Regions from separate parts of the Bradyrhizobium zaerense genome, predicted to be linked through region 2. Evidence: riboswitches for the same ligand, from Rfam matches in the RefSeq annotation. Region 2 holds a riboswitch; the other holds the start of a gene.
The links. A riboswitch is a leader RNA that binds a small molecule or an ion and turns the genes downstream of it on or off. The one in region 2 is predicted to bind cobalamin.
Positions count from the first base shown of each region.

Region 1: another riboswitch for cobalamin. It lies ahead of metE (5-methyltetrahydropteroyltriglutamate--homocysteine S-methyltransferase); the one in region 2 lies ahead of AB8Z38_RS10730 (DUF1636 family protein).

Region 1 covers NZ_CP165734.1:3,783,519-3,798,418, reverse strand. The annotation lists gene AB8Z38_RS18405 (ABC transporter substrate-binding protein) at 1-952, shown strand, start outside; gene AB8Z38_RS18400 (CaiB/BaiF CoA transferase family protein) at 1,004-2,263, shown strand; partial or broken gene AB8Z38_RS18395 (citryl-CoA lyase) at 2,319-3,145, shown strand; gene AB8Z38_RS18390 (EAL domain-containing protein) at 5,254-6,474, shown strand; gene AB8Z38_RS18385 (4Fe-4S binding protein) at 7,059-7,262, shown strand; cobalamin riboswitch at 8,020-8,219, shown strand; gene metE (5-methyltetrahydropteroyltriglutamate--homocysteine S-methyltransferase) at 8,319-10,634, shown strand; gene AB8Z38_RS18375 (cytochrome-c peroxidase) at 11,452-12,519, opposite strand.
Region 2 covers NZ_CP165734.1:2,134,872-2,149,771, forward strand. The annotation lists gene AB8Z38_RS10695 (cobalt-precorrin-6A reductase) at 1-747, shown strand; gene cbiE (precorrin-6y C5,15-methyltransferase (decarboxylating) subunit CbiE) at 1-2, opposite strand, end outside; gene cobJ (precorrin-3B C(17)-methyltransferase) at 723-1,457, opposite strand; gene AB8Z38_RS10705 (precorrin-2 C(20)-methyltransferase) at 1,454-2,185, opposite strand; partial or broken gene AB8Z38_RS10710 (precorrin-8X methylmutase) at 2,188-2,816, opposite strand; partial or broken gene cobG (precorrin-3B synthase) at 2,931-3,980, opposite strand; partial or broken gene cobN (cobaltochelatase subunit CobN) at 3,977-7,224, opposite strand; gene cobW (cobalamin biosynthesis protein CobW) at 7,224-8,258, opposite strand; gene AB8Z38_RS10730 (DUF1636 family protein) at 8,255-8,629, opposite strand; cobalamin riboswitch at 8,723-8,943, opposite strand; gene cobO (cob(I)yrinic acid a,c-diamide adenosyltransferase) at 8,984-9,619, shown strand; partial or broken gene AB8Z38_RS10740 (cobyric acid synthase) at 9,630-11,078, shown strand; gene cobD (threonine-phosphate decarboxylase CobD) at 11,083-12,048, opposite strand; gene cbiB (adenosylcobinamide-phosphate synthase CbiB) at 12,060-13,001, opposite strand; gene cobU (bifunctional adenosylcobinamide kinase/adenosylcobinamide-phosphate guanylyltransferase) at 13,121-13,624, shown strand; gene cobS (adenosylcobinamide-GDP ribazoletransferase) at 13,621-14,406, shown strand; gene bluB (5,6-dimethylbenzimidazole synthase) at 14,411-14,900, shown strand, end outside.

The DNA of each region.
Region 1 (14,900 bases), 1.6 Mb from region 2:
CGAGCCCGAAAAGACAAAATTGAAGATCGCGGTGGGATCACAGATCCTCAACTATATGCCTCTCGAGCTTGGCGTGAAGCTCGGTTCGTTTAAGGACCAGGACCTTGAGGTGACCGTCGAAAACTTCCAGGCCGGTGGTTCGAAGGCCTTGCAGGCGCTGATCGGCGGTTCGGTGGACGGGACGGTCGGCTTTTACGATCACACCATTCAGATGCAGGCGCAGGGCAAGCAAATTTCCTGCGTGTTCCTGCTCAATGACATTCCCGGCGTGTTGCTCGGTATCCGCAGCGACCTCGTTGACAAGGTCAAGTCTGGTGCCGACCTGAAGGGCCTCAAGCTCGGTATCACGGCGCCGGGGTCATCGACCGACACCATGGCGCGCTACTACATCAAGAAATCTGGGTTGGGCCCACGCGATGTGAACATCATCGCGGTTGGCAGCGGTGCACCCGGTATGGTGGCGCTCAAGGCCAAGAATATCGACGCACTCGTCTATTTCGATCCGATTGCGACCCTTCTCGCGCGCAAAAAGAGCGCGACGCCGCTCTTCGACGCGCGCACGCTCGAAGGCTCAAAGCAGGCCTTTGGCGGAATCTATCCGACCGCCTGTCTATACCTTCAGCAGAGTTTCATCGATAAGAATCCGGAAACGGTCCAGCGCCTCGTCAACGCCTTGCTCAAAACGCACCGCTGGATCAACACCGTGTCGACGGAACAGCTCGTTGACGCGATGCCTGCTGGCTACAAGACCGACAATCGCGAGGTGAACATCGAAATCATGAACGCGTCGAAAGCGCTGTTCTCGTCAACCGGTCAGATGGACACCGAGGCGGCCAAGATGCCGTTGGCCATCCTTAGCGACTTTGATCCGAAGATCGGTGCCGCAAACATCGACCTGGCCAAGACCTTCACCAACCGTTTCGCGGAACGCGCCGCGCAGCAGCTGAAATAGCTGCCCGGACCAGGATCTCGTGATCGGATCATCAAAGAAGGCTCTTTCGAAATGTCTCTGCCGTTAACCGGTATCCGCGTCCTCGACCTCTCAAACGTGCTGGCTGGTCCGTTCTGCGGCTATCATCTCGCGCGCCTTGGCGCGGAGGTGATCAAAGTCGAAAACCCGAACGGTGGCGACCTGGCGCGGCGCCTCGGCGCGGATCCGAAAAGAGCGGAGCGCCTGCAGGGACTTTCCTTTGTCGCCGTGAACGCCGGCAAGCAGTCGGTTGCGCTGGACCTAAAATCGGAAGCGGGCCGCGAGGTGTTCTTGCGACTGGTCAAGGAAGCCCACGTGGTGCTCGAAAACTTCCGGCCGAAGGTCATGGAACGCCTTGGCCTCGGCTTTGATGTGCTTGTCAGGCTGAACCCGCGTCTGGTCTACTGCGCGATCTCCGGGTTTGGGCAGAGCGGACCGTGGTCCGGCCGTCCGGCCTATGACCAGATCGTCCAGGGTCTCTCCGGAGCCATGAGCGTCACCGGCGATATAGCCTCGGCTCCCCTGCGCACGGGCTTTCCGATCTCGGACACGATCGCGGGACTGACTGCTGCGTTTGCCATCGCCGCGGCTCTGGTCGACCGGCGGCATAGGCACCGGTTCATCGACGTGTCCCTGCTCGAAGCCACCGTCGCCGCGATGGGATGGGTCGTCTCCAACCACCTGAACGCCGGGGTCGAGCCGCAGCCCATCGGCAACGAGAACTTTACCGCGGCTCCCTCCGGCACGTTCCGCACCGCAACGGGCCCGCTGAACATTTCGGCCAACGAGCAGAAGCAGTACCAAGCTCTATGCGACCTGATCGAGCGACCGGACCTGAAGGCGGATCCACGCTTTGCTGGACGCGAGATGCGCAAGGTCAACCGCGCTGCGCTGAACGCGGAGTTGAACAAGGCATTGATTTGCAAGCCCGCTGAGGAATGGGAGACTCAAATGAATCTGGCTGGTGTCCCTGCCGGCCGTGTGCTGACGGTCTCGCAAGTGTTGCAGCAGCCACAGGTCCTTGAGCGCGGATTCGTCGAGACTTTGGCACCAGAACAAGACGGTGCGCCGCCGTTACGAATCACGCGGCCGGGCTTCCGGCTAGATGAGGAGTTTTCGGTGCCTTCACCACCTGCGACACTCGGAGCAGACACTGAGAGATGGCTGCAGCGGCTCGGCTATTCGTATGCGGAGGTCGAGCAACTGGTCTCAAGCCGGGCCGTCGGGACGCCAAAGCAAGGAGAGGCTGACTTCCTGCCCGTCCGCGTAGCCACGGACGGACCGATATCATAACATCCGACGGCTTGCGGCGGTTGGCAATAGGCAGGTTCAAAAGATGGAACCGGAAATGAGCGAAGAAGAACTGCGACAGCAAGCGGCCAGTTGGTGGCGAACCTCCATTTGCGATATCGCGCCAGGTCGCATCGCCTATCGCGGTTATCCAATTCAAGATTTGATAGGCCGCGTTTCCTTTCCCGCCATGATCTGGCTGATGTTACGTGGCAATCTGCCGACGCCAGCACAGGAGCAGCTGCTGCAAGCTGCGCTGGTTGGATCCGTTGACCACGGTCCGCACGCGCCCTCCATTGCAATTGCCCAAATGGCGGTGAGCTGCGGCCTGCCCCTGAACGGCGCAATGGCCTCGGCAATCAACACGCTCGATGACGTGCATGGCGGAGCAGGGGAGCAGGCTGTCGAACTCTACGAAGATGTGCTGCGACGGCGCCAAGGGCGAGAGATCGAGCAGGCCGCGGGCGCTGCAATCGACCATTTCACCGCAACCCGCAGCAAATATCTGCCGGGCTTCGGCCACCGGTTTCATCCAGTCGACCCGCGCGCGGCCCCGCTATTGGCGCTGGTGGATGCCGCAGCCGAGGAGGGCAGTGTCGGCGGCGATTATGCCAAGGCCGCTCGCGCGATCGAGCGGGTGATGCAACAGCGCAAGCGCAAGCTCATTCCGATGAACATTGATGGCGCGACCGCGGTCATTTACGGCGAACTGGGCTTCGCCTCTCCGCTCGCGCGGGGGTCTTCTGCTTGTCGCGCGCGGTCGGAATCCTGGCTCACGCCTGGGAGCAAACTGGGCGCAACGATCGCAACAAGGGCCCAATGCCCAAGCAGTTCGGCTACAAATACGAGGGCCGGCCGTGTCGCAGACTGGAAGGCCCATCATGAGTATCTCCGCCCAAGCTGATTGAGACCAGCGTGTTTTGGTCGATGCCGGCGGAGTTTCGTCGCCGGGTGTTTCTTCGGAATGGGCAGACGCGAACCGTGGGGATAGCCAGTAGATTGTTTCATTGAGGGACCGTCGTTCGACCAGCCCGAGAATCTCTGTGTCGTCGACGTGACGCGCGACAATAGCATCTGGCGCGTACCGCTGATGCGTGACGGCGGCGTCGGGAAAGTCGGACGATTCAGCTGGTTCTTCGAGACGAGCGGTCCTGACGGACTGACGGTCGATCAAAATGGGAGGCTCTTTGTCGCGCATGATTCCGTCGGCCACGTCTTCGTATTGGGCGCCAAACGGCGAAGCGGTCCGCTCGCATCCAGTCCTGCGCAGGGGGAAGCTGCACGAATGTCGTATTGGACGCGGCACTTGGCGCATTGCTCATTACGGAACGCTACCGGATCAGTGTTGATGGCTGATCTCGCTCACCTTCCTCGAAATTCGCCAGCAGGAGTGGCAAGGTGGTGCGGAATCCTTTCACGCGCCGGTCCGCCGCACCAAGATACAGGAATGAGTGGTAGACGAGTGGCCTGGCCACTTGCCCAAAGAATGTAACTGGTGACGAATGGGTGGCGTTTGTGTGCGGTGATCTCAAACCAGAGTCAGTAAATCGCACTGCATGGGAGGCGCAAAAGAACGATTCGTAAGGCTGGGTCGGGCTTCGCCTGCAACGGGCCGCCGCCGACCTGTCGCCATTTGCTCGGGCGGGCCGCGGTATCGCTTCCCACAATGAAGAATGATTGGTCGCTGATATTTTCGAACGTTCTCGCCAAGAAGGCCGAAGAGGTAACCGCTCGCACTGGGAGTCAGCACCGCATAGCGTCAAGGTTCTCGATCATGCTCGGCGGCGACGCACGCGTGAAGCGTTCGTTTTCAGAAGCAACAAGCCCCAGGATTTACTGCTTGAAGGACTTTACCGATAGCACGCTAAACCAGGAGACGCTTTAAGTCTGTGGCGCAGAGGTCGTACTACTGTCAAAGCCTCTTGCGCGCGCGCAATCCTCCAACCCGATATCCCCTCTCCTCGTAGCAGCGGCGTACCCGTTCTAGGGCCGGATAGCCATCCGGAGGCAAGGCAACCTCAATCATCTGCCAGCCGCGGCGCTTCGCCTCCGAATCTACCGCCTCGAGCAGATGCCGACCGCAGTCAGAGCTCCGGAAGTCACGAGAAATCCATAGCTCCTGAAGCACGCGTACGCTCCGGCTGCTCTCACCGCCTGTACGGCCGAGATGCTAGCTACCCCTACAATCTTGTCCGGTGCCTTGTTCCTCGACGACAAAATGAAACCCCGTTCGGGATCCTGAATCAGGCGCAACGCCGCCTGCTTCGCGCCTTGAAGGCTGAACTCCGGTCCGGGGCCACCTAATTCTGAAAGTAGCTCTTCGACCGCTTCTGCGACCGCGTTCTCATCTCCTGGCACGCTCTTGCGCAAAGCCGTGCCCCCGCGAGACGGGCCTTGCGCTTCAGCGCCAACACGAACACCCGACCTAGCCCTCTGGAGGAAATTCATGCTCAGTAGGAGACAGAAAACGCAATTGAGAGCAACTATCAGGCTCGGTAGGAAGCAGGACGTCCACACTCGCTATAGGCAACAGAGCTGAGGTAATTGCAAGCCATTGCCGTTCTCAGAACGACTGCGGCTTGAGCAGCTGCGAACTCATGATGGACTGCCTTCGATTGGAAAACATATCACCAAACGGCACACGCCGGTCATGCCGATCAAACGTTCTAAGAGTGATTGCCGATCGTCGCTCACGAACTACTCGATTGAATAAATCGTGCACCACGATGATCGCAGCGCCATAGGGCGTCAGCTCGGTGCGTCCGAACGAGAGATTCCCACCTCGCGTGCGTACTCGTACGAGGTTGCGAGAAGCGCGACAGGTATCACACCCGTGCGCCCGATAAAATCGTCTGAGCAAGATCGCGAAAGATTTTGCACACTAATGCACTATCTTAAGCTTATCTCGAACAATCGAAAGATATCGGGAAGCACAGCTTGTTTAGACCTTCGCTCCTCGTTTAAGGCACCGTCACGGAACGGGAGTGGTTGCGATGGAACATGGACAGGCCGAACTGGTCGGAGGGAAACCTGTAATCTTCGGGCAACGTAAGGTGCGGCCGCGGGCGTGCCTGGCCGTCGGCAAGCGGCATCTGCGCGCCTTTCTACGGGATGTGCTGGAGAATATGGGGTTTGTTATTAGCGAATGCAGGACTGCTGACGAGCTGCCGCTCGTACTCAGCACGGAGTTCCCTGATCTGATCCTGCTCGGCATTGGCTCGGACCGCATCGAGCCTGGACGATTGCTCGAGATACTGGTACGCGAAGAATTTGCAGGCCGAGTGCTGGCGTTCGGAGCCCGAGAGTCGATCATCATGGCGGCAGTGCAGCAGGTCGGTAGTGAATATGGGCTTGCTATGCTGCCGCCGCTCAGGACGCCGTTTGCAGCCGAGACGTTGCGCGATCGGATTGCCATGCTCTTGCCAAAAGAGCCGGCGCCCCGTCCCGCGGTTCATGTCGGAGAAGCCTTACATGCTGGCTGGCTTGAGCTCTGGTATGAGCCGAAGTTTGACGCGTGTACCCTTAGCCGTCGCGGCGCAGAGGCGCATGTGCGAATGCGGCACCCGACCTGGGGCGTTGTTCCACCGGCCTATTTCATCCCGGAGCCTCAGGATCCGCATTTTAGGGAGTTGTCGCAGTTCGTGATCGACCGCGCGATCAAGGATTGGCATTATCTTCTGGAGCAGCAAACTTCGATCGATCTCTCCATCAATCTCCCGGCAGCATTCCTGATTGACCCGCAGGCGGTACGCGATCTCTGTCGGCGCATGCCGTCGCACCCCGCTTTCGGCGGTTTGACGATTGAAATCGAGAGCGTGGAAGCTATCCAGAACCTAGATCTCCTGGTCCAGGTTGCGCGTGAGGTTCGCTTTCACAACATTGGCCTTGCAATCGACAATGTCGGTGCCAATTGGCCACAGCTGATGGGCCTAGAAAAATTCCCGTTCATGAAATTGAAAGTGGATCGTCAGTTCGTCGGCGGCTGCGCGAATGGGCCCCTCAAGCGAACGGTGTGCCGCCATATCGTCGATGTAGCCAAAGAGTACAATGTGCGCACCGTCGCCGAAGGTGTGGAGAGCCAGGCCGACCTAATCGCTGTGACCGAACTCGGCTTCGACCTTGCGCAGGGCCATCTGTTCGGAAAAGCCATGCCACTGAAGCAATTTGCACAGTCATCTTTCAACCATGCTCCAGCTTGCGTCACGAGTGGCTGAGCGCGGCCAAGCGAAGCCTAGCAGCGCTCACGAGCACCGCCGTGCCTACTCGGCACCAGGCATGAGGCTGAGTGCAATTCAATCAGTCACTTGGCAAGGCCAGTGTCGCTCGCCCCGTCGCAACTTCACTTGCCTCCGAAGCTTGTTGTACCACAAACCCGTTTTTGCAAGCCTCCAGCGAGTCAATCCGCGGAGCTAGCGTTGCAGCCATGAGCGAGGCTTGCGAAAACCTCCGTCGGTGGTGTGTGACCGGAGGTTTGCCGAGATCCGACGTAGACCTGCGTCCGCTCGCGGCTTTTTGTCGCGCGGCCGGTTTCGGAAGCGTCGAGCCTCGCTTGTCCCCCGCGCTGACGTCCCAAACAAACCGACGGACGCTCGCAGCGGTCAAGCCGCGACTGACTCTCAAGAGGGCCCGAGGGCTCTAGCCTGGAATTGAAGCGGCCTGTTGCTGTCGCAGATGCAACATGGTCTTAGGCCCCGGACAGTCGAATTGGGCAAATTGCCCAACCTTGAGCGCGTCTGCGTTTGGCACGGCATTTGAAAGGGATCGCCCATGGCATCGCTCGCCTAAGGAGTCGGAAGGCATGGCTTACAAGATCGTCGCTTCGCAATGCACCGTTTGTGGCGCATGTGAGTTCGAGTGTCCCAACGCGGCGATCAGCCTGAAGCGCGACATTTACGTTATAGACGCCAAAAAATGTACGGAGTGCGAGGGCCATTGCGACACGCCGCAATGCGCGGTGGTCTGTCCGGTCCCTGACACCTGTGTCCCGTCCAAGACAGCATAAGCAGCCCGCGTCCAGAAGGCCTCATCGCTCGATTTCGCGAACGAAGTCGTAGATGTCGACCTTGAGGCGACCACCGGCCGCATGGGGCGCATCGAGGTCGATTAACATCGTTACGAGCTTAAGACGCTGATCGACTCCGAGGAGGCCCTCGAAGGGCCTCTGTCGGACGAAGATCCTCCAGTGGCGGCGTTGAGGCTGATGGTCGCTAGTGACGAGCCGAGGCGAGGCAGATCGGCGTCGAGCGGCCACGAGCGCATCGAAGCCGGCGCCAAAGTCGCTCAGCACGTGAATACCTGGCGTACCGAGAAGATCATCTTAACCAACCTCACGGAGACGGACGACCTCGTGCCTCGTCGCGGGCCGGCCGAACACCAAGGAGTCGACTTGATCATGCGATCCTGGAGCAATCCGGCTTCCCAGTTTCTAGGGAGCCTCATGGGCTATGACCAAATGGATGCGGGCCAAGGCTGATCGCATCTTCCTGACTCGCAGGTTGGAAAAGCTGCTGACGGAAAAGGCCAGCCTCGTCGCGATCATACAGATAGCGAAAACGGCCCGGGTTCGTTCCGGTCGCGGAGTTCATCCGTTTTACGCGAGCAGGGTGTTGAAAGCGAACGCATTTCACAAGCGGAGCCTCCACAGATCCGCGCCTGTTCACCAGGCCGCGCGCAGACCCTCGCACCCTGCTAGTACGCTCGCAATCGCTTGGGCAATATCGCCGCGAGAATCGGTAGGTTGACGCATCGATCCTCGTGCGCATAATTCCAGCCGTCGCGGTCTTTGGATCCGTTTGATCCGGAGCTAAGAGGGAAGCCGGTGCAAAACCGGCGCTGCCCCCGCAACTGTAAGCGGCGAGCCGCTGTCCAACGAAGTCACTGAAGCCATGCGGCTTCGGGAAGGCCGGACAGCACCGACGACCCGTGAGCCAGGAGACCTGCCTCGACAAGATATCGTCCACGGGCGGGGTGTCCCGGTGTGCGCCAAGCAGTTGTCGCTCACGCGATGTTCGCTGTATGCGTCCGCCATGGCCTTTGCCCCAATCATGGGGTCTAAGCTATGTCTATCCTTTCGCTTCCCGTTGCCACCCTGGGAACGTCACGCATCGGCCCACGACGCGAACTCAAATTCGCGCTCGAGAGCTACTGGGCGGGAAAGTCCAGCGAAGCCGAGCTCCTCGAGGCGGGGAGTGGACTTCGTGCCGCTAATTGGGCTCGGCAGAAATCCCGCGGTGCGACCGTCATTCCTTCGAATGACTTCTCGCTCTACGACCATGTGCTCGATACCAGCCTAATGGTCGGCGCCATTCCCGACGTTTACGGCTGGACCGAAGGTCCTGTGTCGCTCAAAACCTACTTCACCATGGCGCGTGGCGCTCAGGACGGTGGTCACGCTCAGCATGGGCCCGGCGTAGCCGCACAGGAGATGACGAAGTGGTTCGATACCAACTACCACTACATGGTGCCGGAATTTCACCAGGATCAGATCTTTAAGTATGTCTCTCGGAAGCCGATCGAGGAATATGAGGAGGCAAGAAGCCTCGGCTATCAGACGCGGCCCGTCCTAGTTGGCCCAGTCACTTTCCTGAAGCTTGGCAAGAGCGTAAATCCCGCATTCAATCCGCTGTCGCTGCTTGATCGGCTCCTCCCCGTCTATGTCGATGTTCTCCGCGAACTAGCCTCGCGCGGTGCTGAATGGGTTCAGCTCGACGAACCATGCCTAGTGATGGACCTCGACGAAGCATCTCGGGCGGCTATCCGCCGGGCCTATGCTCACTTCGTTAACGCCGTGCCGGCTCTAAAGATCATGCTGGCCACATATTTTGGGGCCGTCGACGACAATCTTGAGACGGTCTTGGCTTTGCCCGTTGCCGGGCTCCATGTCGACTTGGTTCGGGCACCCGGCCAGTTGGACGCGATTGTCGCCAGAGCCCGTGGAGATCTCGTGGTCTCGCTAGGCGTCGTTGATGGCCGCAACGTGTGGCGCTCAAATCTGCCGGCGCTGCACGACCAGCTTGCTCCTATGGTCAAAAAGCTGGGCAGGGACCGTGTTCAGATTGCTCCCTCCTGCTCGCTACTTCATGTTCCGACTGACGTTGAGCTAGAGACCGATCTCGATCCCAATCTGAAGACGTGGCTGGCGTTCTCAGTGCAGAAGATCAAGGAGCTTTCGATATTGGGCAAAGCGCTGGCCGGCCATGCTGCCGACGTGGCCGATGAACTCGCGCTCTCAGAGGATGCATCCGTCACCCGCGAAACGTCGCCCAAGATCCACAGTGCGAACGTCGCCCGACGAATGGCCGCCATCGGCGATAACATGCGTCGCCGTCGCAGTGCGTTCAACCAGCGTGCGGACGTCCAACGCGTCGCGTTCGCATTGCCGAGGTTTCCAACGACAACCATCGGATCCTTTCCGCAAACGGCCGACGTCCGCAATGCGCGTGCGGCTCATGCCCGGGGAGCGCTGAATGACACGCAGTACGAGCAGCGTCTCAAAGCAGAGACAGCCCGTACCGTGCAGTGGCAGGAACATATCGGCCTGGACGTGCTCGTACACGGTGAGTTCGAGCGCAATGACATGGTTCAATACTTCGGCGAGCAGCTGTTGGGTTTCGCATTTACCAAGCACGGCTGGGTTCAGTCTTATGGCTCGAGGTGCGTTCGTCCTCCTATCCTGTTTGGAGATGTCTCCCGCCCGAAGCCCATGACCATCAAATGGTGGCGCTACGCGCAGTCCCTGACCAAAAAACCCGTCAAGGCTATGCTGACCGGACCGGTGACGATCCTGAATTGGTCGTTCGTCCGTGACGACATCCCGCGGAGCGAGACATGCCGACAGATCGCTCTCGCGATCCGAGATGAGGTCATCGACCTTGAGGCGGCTGGAGCGACCATGATCCAGATCGACGAGGCCGCGTTGCGGGAGGGGTTGCCGCTACGCAAATCGCGGTGGAAGGACTATCTCGATTGGGCAGTGGACAGTTTCCGCATTTGCTCCTCCGCTGTCGCTGATCGAACTCAGATCCATACCCACATGTGCTATTCCGAGTTCAACGAAATCATCGATGCGATCGCAGCAATGGATGCCGACGTCATTTCAATCGAGGCCTCGCGTTCTAGAATGGAATTGCTCGACGCTTTCAAGAGCTACAAATATCCTAATGAGATCGGGCCGGGCGTCTATGACATTCATTCGCCGCGCATTCCCGCAGCAGCGGAGATCAAGCAGCTGATCGTGTTGGCGCGGCAGCGCGTTTCCGATCGGCAGCTTTGGATCAATCCCGACTGCGGACTGAAAACTCGAAGGTGGGAGGAGGTGCGTCCCGCGCTCGTCAATATGGTGGCCGCCGCACGCGAGTTGCGGGCTGAGACATGATCGTACGGAGCGTGTCGCCAACGTATTTGTGAATAAGATGAACGCGGTTTGGGAGGTCGGGACATCTTGCGAGCCTCCCAAACCTTCCAGCGCTTGCGAATGCCGGTCTGCCTCGGTGGAGGCGATCGCATACAGCCGGTGACAAGCTCGAATCCGGAGGACGCCAGCATGCCGGCCACACCGATCAGATGACATATTCCACCTCACGAACGCTGGAGGCGAACCACGGCCCTATCTTTTCATTTATCCATCGCGTGGATGTGTCCCATCACAACAATCGATTTTACCGCCCTTACAGAATTTTATACGTAATTGGCGCCTTGGCCCGATCTTCGAGAAGAGTTGTTGGTGTCGGGGCGCTGCCAAACGCTGCCGCGTGACGGCAAACTGACCCTTGAGTTTCAGGACACGGCAGCCAAACCGCCTGCGCGATGGATCCCAGCTCCATCAAGGCTCCCCTTGCTAACCGGACAGCTGGCAAGTGGTGGCAAGTGTTGAACTTTCCGGCAGGAGCGGAAGGCTGGCGGCTCGCTAAGTTGCGCGGAGCGATATCCGCTTCTTGTTGTTTGACGGCGAGTGCCCTCGCCGTAAATCGATCGCCGGTAGTCCTCCCTACCGACGAAAGCTGGTGCGATGCGGAACGGAGCGTCGCTCCTGCGTGACTTCTGCCCGGCCTCCCGTGGAGGCCGGGCATTTTTGATAGTGCTGGTGATGAGTGACAGCACAAGATCGTTCATTTAGACGTCATTGCGGGATGCCGGTTTCTTGCGTATCATCTGTTGCTGTTCGGCAGGGAATGAGGCCTGTGCTGCTAAGGCTATCTGTCTATTGAAGGCTTTGGTGTCGTGTTGCTACGCGTTGGTAGCACCGGATATTCGATCTTAGGCAGCCGACCGGTCAGCGAATTCAGAAATGCGACAATGTCGCTTTCCTCCCTATCGCTAAGCTTGGCGCCGAGCTGGACTTCACTCATCAGGGCAACAGCTTGCTTGAGGCTCCAAACTTGTCCCGAATGAAAGTAAGGGGCTCGCAACGCGACGTTCCGCAATGGCGCCGCGCGGAAGACATATTCGTCGCCGACCGCCTTAGTGACAGCGAACCGCCCCTTATCGGCGTCCGGAAGCACGCTTGCGTTCGGCTTTTGCGTCACGCCGAACGGGAAGTAGGCCTGTCCACCGAGGTTGATTCCGTTGTGGCAAGAGGAACATCCCTTCTCCATAAACAGTGCCAACCCGGACTTCTGCTGATCATCGAGAGCATGTGCATTGCCCTCGAGATACTGATCGAATGGAGCCGCAGGTGTAATGAGAGTCGCTTCAAAAGCCTCGATCGCCTTCGCAAAGTTTTCAAAGGTGACCGGTCTCGCTTCGGTCGGAAAAGCGTTCTTGAACAAGACGACATAGCTGGGCATTGAGTTCAAGATACCGAGCACATGATCCGGAGTCGCATTCATTTCCGCACTCGCCTGCACAGGGCCGGTGGCTTGCGCCTTGAGGTCCGCGGCACGTCCGTCCCAGAATTGGGCCGCATTGAACACTGCGTTGTAGACGGTTGGGGCCCGACGTAGGCCGACCTTCCAGCCGTGGCCAACGGAAGTCGGACCGACATCAACTCCGCCGGTCCCGAGATTGTGGCACGTATTGCAGCTAATGATCCCGCTCGCCGATAGCCGCGGATCGAAGAACAGCATCTTGCCGAGCTCGATCTTTCCATGCGTCACTGGATTGTCTTTTACCGCAGGAATGACCGAGGGAATCGGATGGAAGATCTGCTTGGCGTTTCTCATCAGATCATCGTCCGCGTTAGCTCCTGACGACATCAGCAGCCCAACAGCTAAAATAGATGCTTCAGCCACGAGTCGAAGCTCCGGGATCGACATGTTCATACACCGCCTCATTAGTTCTGATTGTTAAACAAGGAAACAGTCGAAAGCGATGCCACGCGGTCCTCGACGGTCCGGCGCAGCATGCACCGGATCCTCTGAAGCGAGGCTGCATCAAAATGTGCGATTTCGAGGTGCTCGCCGCCAGCGTTCACGCACGGGCTTGAGGGGCTTATGTGATTCGCGAGTTCGCTTCGAGCTTAGAGCGCGGCCTTTCTGCTGGTGGATCAGACTAGCGCCTCAACGTTCGGCGTGATGGGCGATCTGACAACAACAGCCGTGCCGCAAGCAGTAAGCTGTCCGGTGGCCGCATCGGTGCTCCATCGAGCGATTGGTTGGCCAATACGCTCCCGCAAAGTTGATGTATCCGTCTTATACCGCTGGGCGCGCTCAGCGCTCACGGTGTCATTGGACAATTAGCAACTGCGATGCCAGTTGCGCCGGAGGCGCAAGTTGCTGATTTAGTTGTAAAACGAGTCCGGACGAACAAACAAAGTCGCATGTGTTGGTTTGATCACTACATTCAGTGTCACAGATGCCACAAGCGCCAGGCCCGGCTAGAGATGACCGCAGATACTTTTGTGGTGAGGTTCGCTTGCCAGCTTGCCGGCCGTACGCGGGAATGGCGGTAACAAGACCTACGCAGCTGGGCGAGACACTGACCCGAGGCGCCCGGCGGTGCGCGTTGTTCACGATTTCGCCGAGCCCTGCCGACTGAAGCCTCTCCGACTCATATGCGGGGCGCTCTGGCGCGCCGCCGCCGCGAAGCCCCGGCTCGTTTGCAAGGACGAGCCTCCGAACCGAACATGGCTTGTTCAATTCCACCTGAGGTTCGGTGGCATGGCAATTGCCATGCTCAAGTCTGAAAGGCGCGGCTGCCCAGAGTCTGACGGTGCGACCGTCCTAGCCAATTCGACAGGTGACCGGCCTGACCCCTGATCCGGCGGGTGTTGGCTGAATTACCTAGTCGGCCCACTCACGGGCTGCTGCTAGCTTTTGAAATCCTGCGCGCTGAGGGCAAAATAAGCTGAACTTCTGCACGAGCAGCCGCTACTTCGTGCTCTTGCGTTGAAAGACGCCGATACAAGAGGACACGCTGGGAGGAGATCGTGACATCATGTCCGCAGATGGCCCAAGTCCTGAGATCCGAGGAAGGAGCGATTGAGCACTTGTCCATGGCTGGTTCAAGTTGGGATACGGTATCCGTCATGGCTTCGATTGACGATCGCTTGAATGAGATCAGATCCGTACGGAACGACATTTGGCGTTGTCGCAGAAGGCTTCAAAGCGAGCTAGATGATCTCCAGCGTAAGATGCTCGAGGAGCGTCTGCTTGAGCGGCAGTCTGCCTTTGAACGGCTCGTCTCGGCCACGTTTCCTTTTACATTGAGATTGTGAAGCAAAATTTCGGGACCGTGCCGCGGGAGCATTCCGCGTTAAATAGCGTCCGCTCACAGAGCGCCTGCGCCTGAGTCAGGAATGTAGCGCTCCGGCGCCGCGGGCCGTCGCGCCCCTCATGGCCGCCGCCGACCTGAAAAGCTCGGCCCATAGCCTTGGTTCACCGACGTGCTGCCCGCTGCGCACCAATAATGAAGTCGTTCCGGCCCCCATCAAAGGGCGCTGCCGGGGGATACCGCTCGCCTCGTTTCTGCGAACACCGCAGTCACCTGAGTAACGTTGATCCGGCAGAGCGATCGAAGGAGCTTGAATCGCCCGTAACGTCAGATTGTACAGAGCAGGCGAACGATATTTCAGATCAGGTGCAGTCGAATGATAAGACCCGCTCTCGCTTTTCTACTATGTTCCGCTCTCGAGTGGATCGGGCTAAGCATGGGGGCGGTTGCGGAAACAAGGCGGTACTCGTGCACGATCACTGCCGCCGATCGAGAGCCGGCCGGAGTTCGGAATGAGCGGGTCATTCTCACCGTTCAATATGGCTGCCGGATTGCAGGTGGTCTCTTGACCGACGCGGGGATCACAGCAGTGTCGGTCAGCGAGTGGGCTGCTGACAAAAGGACATACTTGGCGTCCATAGAATTTCACCACGCGCTGGAGGGAGTTGCAATTGGGCAACTCTCCGAGGCGACCGACTTCTCTAGCATGGAAGGCGAGCAAGGCATTGGGGTCGCAACTTCCGGCACGACAGTTTTCAAGTTCGCATCTGGTTCATTGGCCGACCTTTCAGGGAAGACCCTTAAATTCACGACAAAACCCACTGGCCTACGTAGCTTCGAGTTGGAATTCACAGATTGGCCAGAATCTCTTCTATCCAAGTGACGTGTCTTACGCTGAATTCCGCAGGTGCGCGCACACGAATTACTGTCCATATTCTTAGGCACACACATATGTGCTCCCGGGGCTATATATGCCGTCCTCCAAGACGAG
Region 2 (14,900 bases):
ATGACGCGCGCCCTCATCCTGGGCGGAACCACTGACGCGAGCTTGCTTGCAGCAGCGGTTGCGCGCGCGGGCATCGAGGCCGTCTATTCGTATGGCGGCCGCACGCGTGTGCCCGCCGACCAGCCGCTGCCGACCCGCATCGGCGGTTTTGGCGGGGTGAACGGGCTTGCCGACTACATCCGTCACGAAGGCATCACGCACGTCATCGACGCGACGCATCCTTTCGCCGCCGAGATGAGCCGCAACGCGGTCGCGGCGTGTGCGGAAACCGGTACGCCGCTGATCGCGCTTGAGCGCGCGCCCTGGACCAGGACGCCCGGTGACAACTGGATCGAGGTCCACGACGTCAATTGCGCGGCGGCCGCACTGCCGGACCCGCCCGCCCAGGTCTTCCTCGCCATCGGCCGCCAGCACATCGCACCGTTCGCGGGCAAACCGCAGCATGCCTACACGCTGAGATTCGTCGATCCGCCAGACGCGCCTCTGCCCTTCGCGGCGGATGTGGTCGTGTCGCGCGGACCATTCACGCTTGATGGCGAACTGAAGATGATGCGTGCACGCCACATAGATTGGGTCGTGGCTCGCAATTCTGGTGGCGACGGCGCCCGCGCCAAGATCGATGCGGCCCGCACGCTCGGCCTGCCCGTGATCATCATCTCGCGACCGTCGCTGCCCGATCGGTTGCGGGTTGAGAGCGTGGCCGAGATCATGCAGTGGCTCGGTCATCGGACCTGCCTCGGCGCATAAATCCAACGTCCGACGCGGCGCGTCTGCGAGTTGCCGACGATCACCAAAGTGCGCATGTCGGCCATCTCGGGCGTCGCTTGGTTCAGCGTCACGGTTTCGATCTTCTCGTCAGGCGCGCTGACCGCACGCGCGAAAATCACGAGGCGCTCGCCGCAGCCTGCCTGTTTCAGCACCGCGAGCGCGCGCCCGAATCCTTCTGGCCGGTTCGCCGAGCGCGGATTGTACAGCGCAATGGCAAAATCGGCTTCGGCCGCGAGTCGCAGGCGCTTCTCGATCACCGCCCACGGCTTCAAATTGTCCGAGAGATTGATCGCGCAAAAATCATGACCGAGCGGCGCGCCGGCGCGCGCGGCCGCGGCCAGCATCGCAGTGACGCCCGGCAGCACCCGGATCAGCAGCTTCTGCCATTGCGGCGCCTGTTCGAGCGCCTCGAACACCGCTGAGGCCATCGCGAACACGCCGGGATCGCCGGAGGAGACGACGACAACCTGGGCGCCCTCCGCGGCAAGCCGCAAGGCTTCCCGCGCGCGCTGCAACTCCTCGCGGTTGTCGGATGGATGCAAGGTCAGCCCGGCCCGCGGCGACACGCGCGAGACATAAGGCGCATAGCCCAGAATGTCGGTCGCGGCTGCAAGCGCAGCAGAGACCTCCGGCGTCACCAGCGCGTCGCTGCCCGGCCCGAGGCCGGCGATGGTCAGCGTGCCCGTCATTCGGCGGCGTCCGGATGCCGGCCCTTGCCGTGGACCAGCACGATCGCGAAATAAGGACACTCGGCGGCATCGACCTGGGCAAGCCGCACCACGCGCTCACCGGGCATGGTGCCGCGCTCGACCAGCCAGGCATCGTCCAGGCGGCCGGCCGACCCGAGTGCACGGCGCACCTTCTGCAGGTTGCGGCCGGTCTTCATGATGACCAGCGCATCGGAGTCGCGCATGCGGCGTTCGAGCTCATCCTCGGTCAGCGTGCCCATCAGCACGGTCGTCACGTCGTCGCCGAGCGCGATCGGCTGTCCCACCCCATTCCAGCAGCCGACCATGCCGGGAATGCCCGCGATCACCTCGATCTCGACGCGGCTTTGCAGGCGCGTGTGCAGATGCATGAAGGAGCCGTAAAAGTAAGGATCGCCCTCGCAGAGCACGATGACGTCGACCGCGCGCGCCAGCCGCGCCAGCCGCTCGGCCCATTCGTCATAGAAGCCGCCGAGCAACTGGACATATTCCGGGCTGTCGAATGCGATCTCGGTCGTGACCGGATATTCCATCGGGTATTCGGTGACATCTGCTGCAAGCATGCCGTCGACAATCCGGCGTGCCTGACCGGGCCGGCCCTTCTTGCGGAAAAAAGCGACATGCCCTGCGCCGCGCACGATGCGATCGGCGCGCACGCTCATCATATCAGGATCGCCGGGGCCGAGACCGCAACAGATGATGCGTCCCATCGCTATTCGCTCCGGCTCGCCAACGCATTCACGGCGGCAACGGTGATCGCGGAACCGCCGAGGCGGCCCGCGACGGTCAGTGCCGGCACCGGCGGATCGGCCATCAGCGCAGCCTTGGATTCGGCAGCACCGACAAAACCCACGGGGCAGCCGATGATCGCGGCCGGGCGCGGGCAGTCACGGTCCTCCAGCATGTTCAGAAGATGAAACAGCGCGGTCGGCGCATTGCCGATCGCGACGATCGCACCATCAAGATGCGGCCGCCATAACTCAAGCGCGGCAGCCGAGCGCGTGGTGCGCATGGATTCGGCGAGCGCGGGAACGGTTTCGTCGCCGAGCGTGCAGATCACGGCGTTGGCCGCGGGAGTCGCGCGCGCGTAATTCCCTCCGAGACCATGCGCGCGTCACACAGGATCGGCACACCCTTCTGCAAGGCGGCGCGCGCTGCGGTCGCCATCCCCGGCGTGAAGCGGATATGCGCCTCCAGTCCGACCATGCCGGCGGCGTGGATCATTCGGACCACGACCTGCTCCTCGTCCGGCCCAAAGCGCGCAAGATCGGCCTCGGCACGGATAGTGGCAAAGGACTGGCGATAAATCGCCTCGCCGTCGGTCTCATAGAGATGAGGCATCAGTGCCCCTCCCATCAGGATGGAGGGATCGCGGACGATATCGTCGCGATTCAACCCGCGCAGGATGGGCGCATCGCGCGTGGACCCACCGCGCACCAGATCGAATCCAGCGCGGGTCGCAACCAAGGTAATCGCGGCCGCACCGGAATGGGCGCAGCCCTTGGCGCAGCCGGAGACATGAAGCCGTGACGCCGCACCTATGTTCGGAGCGAGGGCCGCGGCAAGGCCGCGCGTATCGGCATGTGCCTCGCGACAGCGTGGCGCACCGCTACAGGCGATGACACGCAGCGCAGGATCGCAGGCCTCGGTGATCAGGCCGGTCGCATTCGGCATCACGCGCGTGCTTTCGCTCAAAACCATCCGCCATGGCGTCATACGCAGCGCATGTCCGCAGGCGGCGAGCTGCTCGAGCGTTTCATGTGACAATTGTCCGAAGGCCACACCAAGCATCGCACCCTGCGGATAGAGCCCGGGACGCGCAGCCGCCATGATCGGCGCCGGCGCGCTCTCACCGCGCAAGCTTTCGGGCAACACGGCGCCGGCGGCGAGATGCGCCGCCATGCGCCTTCGTCCGTCGCTCGCTCCGCCGGAGCGGACGAACCAATCTGCGAGCGCGAGCGCAGTGCTCACGGCCTGTCCACGCGGAACGGGGCGGCCGTGTTTCGCACCATCGGCCCTTATCAAAAGTCCGCCGGTCTGGTCACGCTCGATCCGCACGTCTGCGGAATCGCCGGCAAGAACGCGCGAGCTCCCGTCATCGATGGCGAAGCCGAATTTGGTCGGCAGGTCGAGCGCGCTATCGGAAAGCGCCTCCTCGAGCTCGGCGGCGAGCGATTGGGTTTCGTCACCGGTGCGCCAGAATGGCGTCACCAGAATGTTGCGACGGGATTCTGTGTCAGGATCCGGATCAAGCAACGCCAGTTCGGCAAGGCCGTCCAGCAGCAGCCCATGGCTGATCTCGCTGACGCCCCTGATCTGGAGATTGGCGCGGCTGGTCACGTCGATCAGGCCGTTGCCGTGGCGCTCAGCGAGATGCGCAAGTCCGGTGATCTGCGCCGCATCCAGCCGTCCGCCGAACGGGCGCACGCGGACGACAAGCCCGTCGCCCGATTGCATCGGTCGCAGCGCGCCGGGACACCAGCCCTTGACCGCGACGCCACTCATGAGGCCTCCCGCAGCGCCGCCGCGATCGAATTGCGGCGCGTTCGCCAGAGCGAGGCTTCGTGCAGGCGCGTGAAGCACGTCTCGATAGCAGCGAGCGCCGCTGGATTCTCGCGCGCCATGAAGGCGCGGACGTCGTCATGGCCGAGCGTCGCATCGAAGTAGAGATCGAACAGATGCGGCGGCACGGCGCCGGCTAGATGCGCGAAGGCTGCCATATGCTCAAGCGTCGCAGTAATCTCGGCGGCGCCGCGAAAACCGTGGCGCATCATGCCGGTGATCCACGCGGGGTTGGCAGCGCGCGCGCGGACCACGCGGGAGATTTCCTCGGTCAGCGTGCGGGCATGCGGCTGCTCCGGCCTGGTCGTATCGAGATGATAAAGCGATGGCACGCCCTCGCCGAGCCTTGCGGCAGCGGCAGCAATACCCGCTTCATGCGCCGCGTAATCGGCCGCGAGCAGCAGATCTGTTTCCGGCAAGTCCTGGACGTGGACGAAGGCGTCGGCAGATGCGAGCCGCGCCTCGATGCCGGCACGATCCGGCTTGATCTCGCCATCGGCCGAGAACGCCCAGGACGACGCCGACAGCCAGGCCTCACCGGCCGCGTCGCGTGTCTCGGCCGTGAAAGCATCCGAGATCGCCGAAAGGCCAACGCCATATTGCCCCGGACGCGGCGCGAACACGCGCGATACGCGATGGCGGTACGGATTTTCATCGCCCTCCTCATCGCGCGCCGCAAGCGCCTCAGCCGCCGCCTCGAACAATTGCGCGAGACCGGAGAAGACGTCGCGGAACAGACCCGAGACGCGCAGCGTGACGTCAATGCGGGGACGGCCGAGTTCGGCCGGCACGATGATGTCGTAGCCTGTGACTCGACCGAAGGCATGATCCCAGCGCGGCGCGAGGCCGGCCAGATGCAGCGCCATCGCAAACTCTTCGCCGGCCGTACGCATTGTCGCCGAGCCCCAGAGATCGACGACGAGGCCTTTCGGCCAGTCGCCGTGATCCTGCAGATGACGACGCAGCAACTCTTCCGCGAGCTTGATTCCCTGCGCCTGCGCCGACGGCGTCGGCACCGCGCGCGGGTCGACGGCAAAGAGATTGCGCCCGGTGGGCAGCACGTCCAGGCGCCCCCGGTAAGGAGAGCCTGACGGCCCGGGCACGATCCGTTTGCCCGCGAGCGCAGCAAGCAGAGCATCCCGCTCGGGCTCTCCGCAGATACCTCGGCCGAACACATGCAGGCCATCGCCGAACTGGCTTTCCTTGAGGTCGCAGACGAAGCGATCGATCCGCGGGATCGCTTCGGCCGGCGCAGCCGAGGCATTGAGGCCGAGATCGTCTTCGAGGCCTGCCGCGCGCGCCTCGTCGCGGATCGCGGCGATCAGGCGCTGGCGTCGGGCGGGATCAAGACCATCAGCGGTCGAATATTCGTCGAGGAGCTGTTCGAGCCGGCGCAAGCCTTCAGGGACCGCGGATGCTGCGAGCGGCGGCGGCAGGTGACCGATCGTGACGGCAGCGATCCGCCGCTTGGCCTGCGCGGCCTCGCCGGGATCGTTGACGATGAAAGGATAGATGATCGGCAGATCGCCGGCCAGGGCTTCCGGCCAGCAGCTCGGTGACAGCGCAACGGATTTACCCGGCAGCCATTCCAGCGTGCCGTGCGCGCCCATGTGCACGACAGCGTCAATCGCCTGCGCGCGGAGCCACAGATGGAACGCGACATAGGCATGGCGCGGCGTGCGGGCGAGATCGTGATAATCGGCGGCGCGCGTAGTCCCCTCGCCGCGCTCGGGCTGAACCGCGATGATCGATCGGCCGCATTGGATCGCGGCGAATTGGAATGCGCCGTTGCGGCAACTCGGATCGCTCTCTGGCGCCCCCAGGCTTGCGCGAGGCCCTCCTGCAAAGCTGGCGGAAGGCGCGAGAGCGCCACGCGATAATCGGCGATGCTCCAGGCCAGGTGCTGCCTCGGCAAGCTCTCGCCGAGCGCGCGGACCGGCTCGACGTCGAAGCCGGCCTCGCCGAGATCGGACACAAAGGCCTCGACCGACGCGAGCGCATCGAGCCCAACCGCATGCGCGATCTGGTGCGGGCGACCCGGATAGTTCGAGAGCACGATCGCCAGCCGCTTCTCGCTGGCCGGCTTCTCCGCGAGCAGCCGCCACGCCGCAACGCGCGCGGCGACAGCAGTCACGCGCTCCGCATCGGGCCTGTGCGCGAGATGTGAAAACTGCAAATCGGGATCACGATCCGCCGCTGACTTGAAACTCACAACACCCGCGAACAGGCGGCCGTCAATCTCGGGCAGCACCACATGCATGGCGAGGTCGCCGGGCGACAGGCCGCGCAGCGACGCCGCCCAGTCCTCGCGCCGCGCCGTGGAGAGCGCGACCTGGAACACGGGGCACGGTGCGGCATCGAATGGCGTCGTGCCATCGTCGCCCATGGCCGAGAACGCCGTCGCATTGACGATCGCGGCCGGCGGATTTTGCGCGAGGTAAGCCCGCAGCCAATCCGCGACGCCCACAGCCTTCAGCGAGGTGACGAACACACCATAGGCGTGAAACCCCTTCTCGCGCAGCGCCGCGATCAGGGCGTCGACAGGGCCGGTGTCCGCGGCGGCGAGATAGGACCGATAGAAGGTCACCAGCGCGCGTGGCCTGCCGTCGCCGTCTGACGGCGCGACAATCACACCACGCGCGGGATCGTAAAAGCCCATCTCGGGCACGGTCATCTCGCCGACGACCGGACCGGCGTAGAGGCCCGAGGCGAGCGCGAGCTGCGCGATCGCGGCTTGCGCTGCGACCGGGCCGCCGGTGTCGCAGAGCACCATCAGCCGCCGCAGCGTCGAGACCGGCAAGGTCGAGTACGCATCCAGCCGCGTATCGTCACGGCCATCGGCCGGCAGCACCGCCAGCGCGATGTTGCGATCCTTCGCCAGCTGATGCAGAGCGGCAAGGCCATAGGCCCAATAGGACTCCCCGCCGATCAGGCGCACCAGGATGCCCCGCGCCTGCGACAGCGTGCGCTCAACATAGGTGTCGACCGAGAGCGGGTGACGAAGCTCCGCGAGATTGGCCAGCCGAAGCGACGGCAGGCTGTCGCGGCCGCGTCGCCAGCCAGCCGCAAACGCCGCAAGATCGGAATCCGAGAACGAGAGCACCACGAGACCGGCCGGGTCCTGGCCGATGTCTCTTGGCGTTGCGGTCTCCTCGAGACCGCGGCTCTCGCGGAAGACGACGTGCATCAGATATTAAGTCCCGCTCTAATCGCGACTTCGTCAATATCGCCGTGCTCGCCGATCACGACGAGTTTTGACTGCCTGATACCCGCGCCCCACGGCTTGTCGAATTGGTGGCGCACGCGTTCGCCGACTGCTTGCAGCAGCAGGCGCATCGGCTTGCCCGCGACCGCGATATAGCCCTTGGCGCGCAGCACGTTCTGCTCACGCGCGAGACGCTGGACCGAAGCGACCAGCGCATCGATATCCCTCACCTCCGGAAGATCGATCACGACGGAAGCAAAATCGTCGTGCTCGTGCTCTTCCTCTCCGTCATGATGCGAGGGGCGTGCGGCGAGATCATTCTCGGCCGCAGCGCCGAGACCGAGGATGACGCGCGCGTCGATCGCGCCATCGGTGACTGGCAGCATCGGCACGCGGCGCGACATCTCGGCGGTGATCGCGGCCTTGGCGACTTCGAGCCCTGCGGCGCCGGCAAGATCCGCCTTGGTCAGCAGCACGATGTCCGCGCAGGCGATCTGGTCCTCGAACACTTCCGACAGCGGCGTCTCGTGGTCAAGACTTCCGTCGGCCGCGCGCTGCGCTTCGACCGCAATCGGATCCGGCGCGAAACGGCCGGCGGCAACGGCTTCGGCATCGGCGAGCGCGATCACGCCGTCGACCGTGATGCGCGAGCGGATCTCCGGCCAGTCGAACGCCTTGAGCAGCGGCTTCGGCAACGCAAGCCCGGACGTCTCGATCAGAATGTGATCGGGCCTGACCGGCCGCGCCAGCAACTTCTCCATGGTCGGTATGAAATCGTCAGCCACGGTGCAGCAGATGCAGCCATTGGCGAGCTCGATGATGTTTTCTTCCGGACAATTGGCATCGGCGCAAGATTTAAGGATGTCGCCGTCGACGCCTTGGCTGCCGAACTCGTTGACGAGCACGGCGAGCTTCTTGCCGATGGGGTTTGCGAGGAGATGCTGGATCAGCGTCGTCTTGCCGGAGCCGAGAAAGCCCGTGACCACCGTGACCGGAACTTTTGCGAGCGTCATCATTCTGCGGCCTCGGGCACGATCACGATGGGGGGAATGCGGGCAAGCGATTGCTTGCGGAAGATCTCGGGACGACTGCGCCAGGGCACGATACCGTCGGGCGCCCCGGCATAGGCTGCGGCACCTGCGATCACATCGCCTGCATGCACCTCCGACAGGCGCCCATAGACGTAGGACCAGCGGCCCGGCGCGCTGAGCGCGACGGAACAACCTTGGCTGCAGGCCGACAGGCATTCGACGGGAACCACATTGACGCCGTCCGGGACACCGGCATCAAGGATCGCACCGTGCAGCCGCTTGCCCGGGGTAGCTTCGCCCTCTGCGGGCGTCTCGCCGGCGCGGCAGGTGATGCAGACGTGAAGTGTGACAGTCATCGCCTCTTCCAGAATAAACAGCGGGAGGCGAAGAGGCGCGCGAAGCATTCTTGCGAAGGCTCGCTTCCCCGTCGCGGAACACCCCGTCCGCCGGTCCAAAACTTCCACGCTGGCAGGTCTCCCGGCTTGCGGAGCAGGGCTTTGCCCTTCGATCCCCCGCCTTCCCGATCCCCAGGGGATCAGTGGCTTCGGGCATCTCTCCGGTCACGGTCGCGGGGGCGGCTGCATTTTGGACCCAAATCTCGCCGATTCGGACCCTATCGCATTCCCTCTTCGCCTGTCGTAGGACAGGAACCAACGCTGGCCCACCATTTGCCCCCGGCCGCCTCTTGTCAAGCCGAAGGACCCCGTCAGATGACGACTGAACCGGATAGCCAAACGGCCGCAGAAGCCGATGCCCGCCACGCGACGAAAATGGCGAAGATCAAGGTCGCCCGCGACAAGATCATGGCGTCCAAGAGCGGCGAAAAGGGCCTGATCATCGTCCACACAGGCGCCGGCAAGGGCAAGTCCTCCTCAGCCTTCGGCATGATCGTACGCTGTGTTGCCCACGGCTTCCCTTGCGCGGTCGTGCAGTTCATCAAGGGCGCCTGGGACACCGGCGAGCGGCGCCTGCTCACCGGCCATTTCGGCGACCTGTGCCAGTTCCACGCCATGGGCGAAGGTTTTACCTGGGAGACGCAGGACCGCGCCCGCGACATCGCCGCCGCACGCGCCGGCTGGGAGAAGGCCAAGGAGCTGATCTGCGATCCCAGCTTGCGCATGGTCGTGCTCGACGAGATCAACATCGCGCTGCGCTATGACTATCTCGACATCGCAGAGGTCGTCAATTTCCTTAAGACGCAAAAGCCGCCGATGACGCATGTCGTGCTGACCGGTCGCAACGCCAAGGACGAACTGATCGAGATCGCCGATCTCGTCACCGAGATGACGCTGGTCAAACATCCGTTCCGGTCCGGCATCAAGGCGCAACCCGGCGTCGAGTTCTGAAGCACACACGATGGCGCGCGCATTGATGATCCAGGAGCCGGCTCGGACGTGGGCAAATCGCTTATCGTCGCCGGCCTCGCGCGCGCCTTCACGCGGCGCGGCCTGCGCGTGCTGCCGTTCAAGCCGCAGAACATGTCGAACAACGCAGCCGTCACCGTCGACGGCGGCGAGATCGGACGCGCACAAGCACTGCAAGCACTCGCAGCCGGCGCCGAGCCGCACACCGACATGAACCCGGTGCTGCTGAAACCCGAGACCGATATCGGCGCTCAGGTGATCGTGCATGGAAAACGCGTCGCGACTGCGCGCGCGCGCGAATATGCGGCGATGAAGCCGCAGCTGATGGGCGCGGTGCTGGAGAGTTTTGAACGCCTCAAGGCGCGTGCCGATCTCGTGCTGGTGGAAGGCGCCGGCAGCCCGGCCGAAGTGAATCTGCGCAAGGCCGACATCGCCAATATGGGTTTCGCGCGCAAGGCCGACGTGCCGGTCGTGCTGATCGGCGACATCGACCGCGGCGGCGTCATTGCCCAGCTTGTCGGTATCAAGACGGTGATCGATCCGGACGATGCAGCCATGATCCAGGGTTTTGTCATCAACAAGTTCCGCGGCGATCCCACGCTGTTCGACGACGGCTACCGGCTCATCGAAGCGAAAACATCCTGGCGCGGCTTTGGCGTGCTGCCGTGGTTCGGCCGTGCCGGCGAGCTGCCAGCCGAAGACGCGCAGGGCCTGGAGTGACGCGCGAAAGCCGGGACAATGCAAGGTCGCCTGCCTCGCGCTGTCGCGGATCGCCAATTTCGATGATCTTGATCCGCTCAAGCTCGAGCCTGGTGTCGATCTCGTCATGGTGCGTCCGGGCGAAGCGATCCCCGGCGACGTCAGGCTCGTCATCATCCCGGGCTCGAAATCCACCCGCGGCGATCTCGCCTTCCTGCGCGCGCAGGGCTGGGACATCGATCTCCTCGCGCATCACCGCAGAGGCGGCCATGTGCTCGGTCTCTGTGGTGGCTACCAGATGCTCGGGCGCAGCGTCGCCGACCCCGGCGGCATCGAAGGTCCTGCAGGCGACACGCCGGGCCTCGGGCTTCTGGACGTCGCGACGGTGATGAGCGCGCAGAAGACACTGACGCGTGTTGCGGCCTTGCACGCCGCCACGGCTCAACCGATTCAGGCCTACGAAATCCACATCGGCCGCACTGACGGGCCGGATCGCGCCCGCCCGTTCGCGAAAGTCGACGGCGAGCCGGAAGGCGCGATCTCATGCGATGGGCGCGTGCAGGGCAGCTATCTGCACGGCCTGTTCACATCCGACGATTTCCGCAAGGCGTATCTCGCAAGGCTCGACATTCCCGCGGGCGACGAGCCCTACCACGCCAGGATCGAGAGCGCGCTCGATGCGCTTGCCGATCACATCGAAACGCACCTGGATGTCGAAGGCCTGCTCGCGCTCGCGCGTTGAGTGCTTAACGTGAAAGCGCCTCGCCGAGACGCGTCCATTCCGTCTCGCTGCCGGGAAGTCCAAGGCGCAACCATCTCGGCCGCTGCGTGAAGACGCGGGGCCAAATCCGGGCGGTCGCCAATTTTTCCTGCATGGCGAGCGCGTCGGGCATCTCATAGAGACGAAACAATGGCGTGCCGCCGACGAGCCTCCAGGTTTGCGATTGCACCATGGCATCGAGCCTGTCGCTATCCGCTGCAAGCCGCGCTGACGTTGCCTCGGCCCAAGCATCGTCAGCCAAGGCGCGGCAGCCGATCGCGATCGCCGCTCCAGAGACCGGCCAAGGGCCGATCGCCGTGGCGAGATTGGCGATGTCGGACGCGTCGCCAAGCGCGAAGCCGAGACGCAGGCCCGCAAGCCCGTAAAACTTTCCGAATGAGCGCAGGATCAGCAGCCCGGGCCGCCCCGCTTCCGAAGCGAGCGACCCATGCGGAACCGCGTCGGCAAAGCTTTCGTCGATCACGAGTCTTCGCACGCGCGGCAGCAGCGCGAGCAGATCGGCTGGTTTATAACACCGACCATCGGGATTGTTGGGATTGACGACGATGGCGAGGTCCGCACCTGCCAGCGCATCGAGCTCGCCGACCTCTGCGACATTCCAGCCGGCAGCCGATAGCACCGCGGCATATTCATTGTAAGTCGGCGCGAGGATGCGCGCCCGGCCGGGCGGCGCAAGTTGCGGCAACCGTTGAATGGCGGTCTGCGCGCCGCCCATCGCGACAACCGGCGCGCTCGTGTTATAGGCGTGCTGCGCGGCCCGATGCAGGGCCTCGATATCGGACCTCGAAGGCAGCAGGCTCCACGCGCGCATGCTCACTTCGCCGACTGGATATGGCAGCCGGTTGATCCCGGTCGACAGATCAATCCAGTCCTCCGCGCGGCCGCCAAAACGCCGCTGGGCCTGATCCAGATTTCCACCGTGCTCGCGCATGCGATGTTCTTTCACGCGAAAGCCAGGATCGCAAGCACGCCGGCCAGCAACACCATGGCGCGGCGGTAGATCGTCAGCCCGTGAACGATGTCCGCGGCGAGCGGATCGCGTGCGGCTTCGTTCAGCCACGGCTCGCTCGTGATACTGCCATGATAGATCCGAGGACCGCTGAGCCGCACGCCGAGCGCGCCGGCCATGGCCGCTTCCGGCCAGCCGGCATTGGGGGATCGATGACGACGCGCATCGCGCGTCATGCACGACAACGCTTTGGATCGCCGCGGCGCCAGCAGCACGAACAGAAATCCGGTCAGCCGCGCCGGAATGAAGTTGGCGACATCGTCGATCCGTGCAGCAGCCCAACCGAACGCCTCGTGGCGTTCAGTGCGATGGCCAATCATGGAGTCCAGCGTGTTGATCGCCTTGTAGCCGAGGATGCCGGGCAGGCCGAACAGCGCACCCCAGAGCACCGGCGCCACGATGCCGTCCGAGGCGTTTTCCGCCAGGCTCTCGATCGCCGCGCGCGCGATACCGGCTTGGTCGAGCGCGGCCGGATCGCGGCCGACGATGCGCGAGACAGCCTCTCGCGCAGCGGCGATATCACCGGCCAGCAAGGGTATTGCGACCGCTGCGACATGATCGTGCAACGAGCGCAAAGCGACCAGCGGCCAGGCGAGCATGCCCACCAGCACGAGCCGCATCCAGCCCGAGATCAGCAACGATTGAAGCGCCCAGCCGAGCGCGGCGGCGAGTGCAATCACGGCAAGTGCTCCGGCGGTACCGGCGGCACGGCGAAGCGCAGGCGGATCGGAGGACCTATTCCAGGCGGAATCGACGGCCGCAATCAGCCGCCCGAGCCAGGTCACGGGATGGCCGATCCGCGCGAACAGCCATGACGGCCAGCCCAGAAGGGCATCCACCGCCATCGCCACCGCCATCGCACCCGCAAAACCCACATGCGCCTCCCGTCCCGCCCCTGTTGCGCAAACCACGGTCCGGGCGCAAGCCCCGGCCTACGGATTTCGGCTTTGTCTTTGGCCGCGTTTGGTGATTAGTGCTGGCCGCAGGAGACCCTATGGCCGTCATTTTGATCACGGGCGGAGCACGATCGGGCAAGAGCAAGCGCGCGGAAAGCCGCGCACGCGCTTTTCCCGGCCAGCCGGTTTATGTCGCGACGGCCGAGACGCTCGATGCCGAAATGGAAGCGCGCATCGCAACCCATCGGCGGCGACGTGGAACCGACTGGATCGAGCGCGAGGTGCCGCTCGATCTCGTCGCCACGCTGGTCGCAACCGACGGCAGCGGCGCAAGGCTGGTCGATTGCCTGACGCTGTGGCTCTCCAATCTGATGCACGCGGAACGCGACTGGTCCCACGAAGTGACGGAGCTCGCCGCTACCCTGCCCCGCCTCAAGAGCCCCGTCGTTCTCGTCACCAACGAGGTTGGCCTCGGCATCGTCCCCGACAATGCGCTGGCGCGCAGCTTTCGCGATGCTGCCGGGATCATGAACCAGACCGTTGCAGCTGTTGCCGACGAGGTCGAGTTCGTTGTCGCCGGCCTGCCGATGAAGCTGAAATGATGCCGCGCGCCGAAGTTCTCAAAGACATCATCACCGATCTCAGGATCGCGACAACATTCGTTGCGATTTTTCCGGTCAGATCGTCGAAGTCCGCTGCTGATGGTGCGATTGCACGCGCGACCTGGGCGCTGCCCGTCGCCGGATTGTTGGTGGGGTTGGCTGGCGCTGCGGCCTACGCAATCGCGAGCAAGCTGGGATTGACGTCCGGCCCCGCCGCCCTGCTCGCGTTGGCCACGACGACGCTCATCACCGGCGCGTTGCATGAGGACGGACTTGCCGATGCCGCCGATGGGCTTGGCGGCGGACGGACGCGCGAGCGCAAGCTCGATATCATGCGCGACAGCCGGATCGGCAGCTATGGCGCCTGCGCGCTGGTTCTGTCGTTTGGCCTGCGCTGGAGCGCGCTCGCGGCGATCGCCAATCCGTGGTTGGTGACGCTGGCGCTCGCATCCGCGCATGCCGGGGCGCGTGCGGGCGTTCCGGCCTTCATGTCGCTGGTGCCGCCGGCGCGGCTTGACGGGCTCTCCGCAAGCGCCGGAGCGCCACCGGGCCGCAGCGTCGCCATCGCGTTCGGCATCGGAACGCTCTGTCTTGCAATTGCGCTTGGGCCAGGCAAGGCGCTGGCCAGCCTCGTCCTGCTCTCGCTCGCTGGACTGATCCTCGCGCGGCTTGCCATCCGCCAGATCGGCGGGCAAACCGGCGACATCCTCGGCGCTTTCGAGCAGACCGGCGAGATCCTGATCCTGCTGGTCGCCGCAGCCAGCCTTCACGCGGGAGGATGAGTTGATGGTCGCGTTCGACGACACTTTCCGCCGGCACTTGCGCGAGCTGTTCGTGTGGCGCCGTGACGTGCGCCGCTTTCGCGCCGATCCGCTGCCGGATGGCGCGATCGCGCGGCTGATCGAGACGGCGTGCCTTTCGCCATCGGTCGGCCTGAGCCAGCCTTGGCGCTTCGTCACCGTCGATGATGCCGCAAGGCGCCGCGCCGTGATCGACGATTTCAAGGCCTGCAACGCCGATGCGTTGAGTTGCTATGCCGGCGAACGCGCGGCGCGCTACGCCGGTCTGAAACTGTCGGGCCTCGAACAAGCGCCTGGCCACCTCGCCGTGTTCGCCGACAAGGCGAGCGATGTCGGCCATGGCCTCGGCCGCGCGACCATGCCCGAGACAACCGAATATTCCGTGGTGGCCGCGATCACCGCGATGTGGCTCGCCGCGCGCGCCGAAGGCATCGGGCTCGGCTGGGTCTCGATCCTGAGCCCGGACCGCATCCACA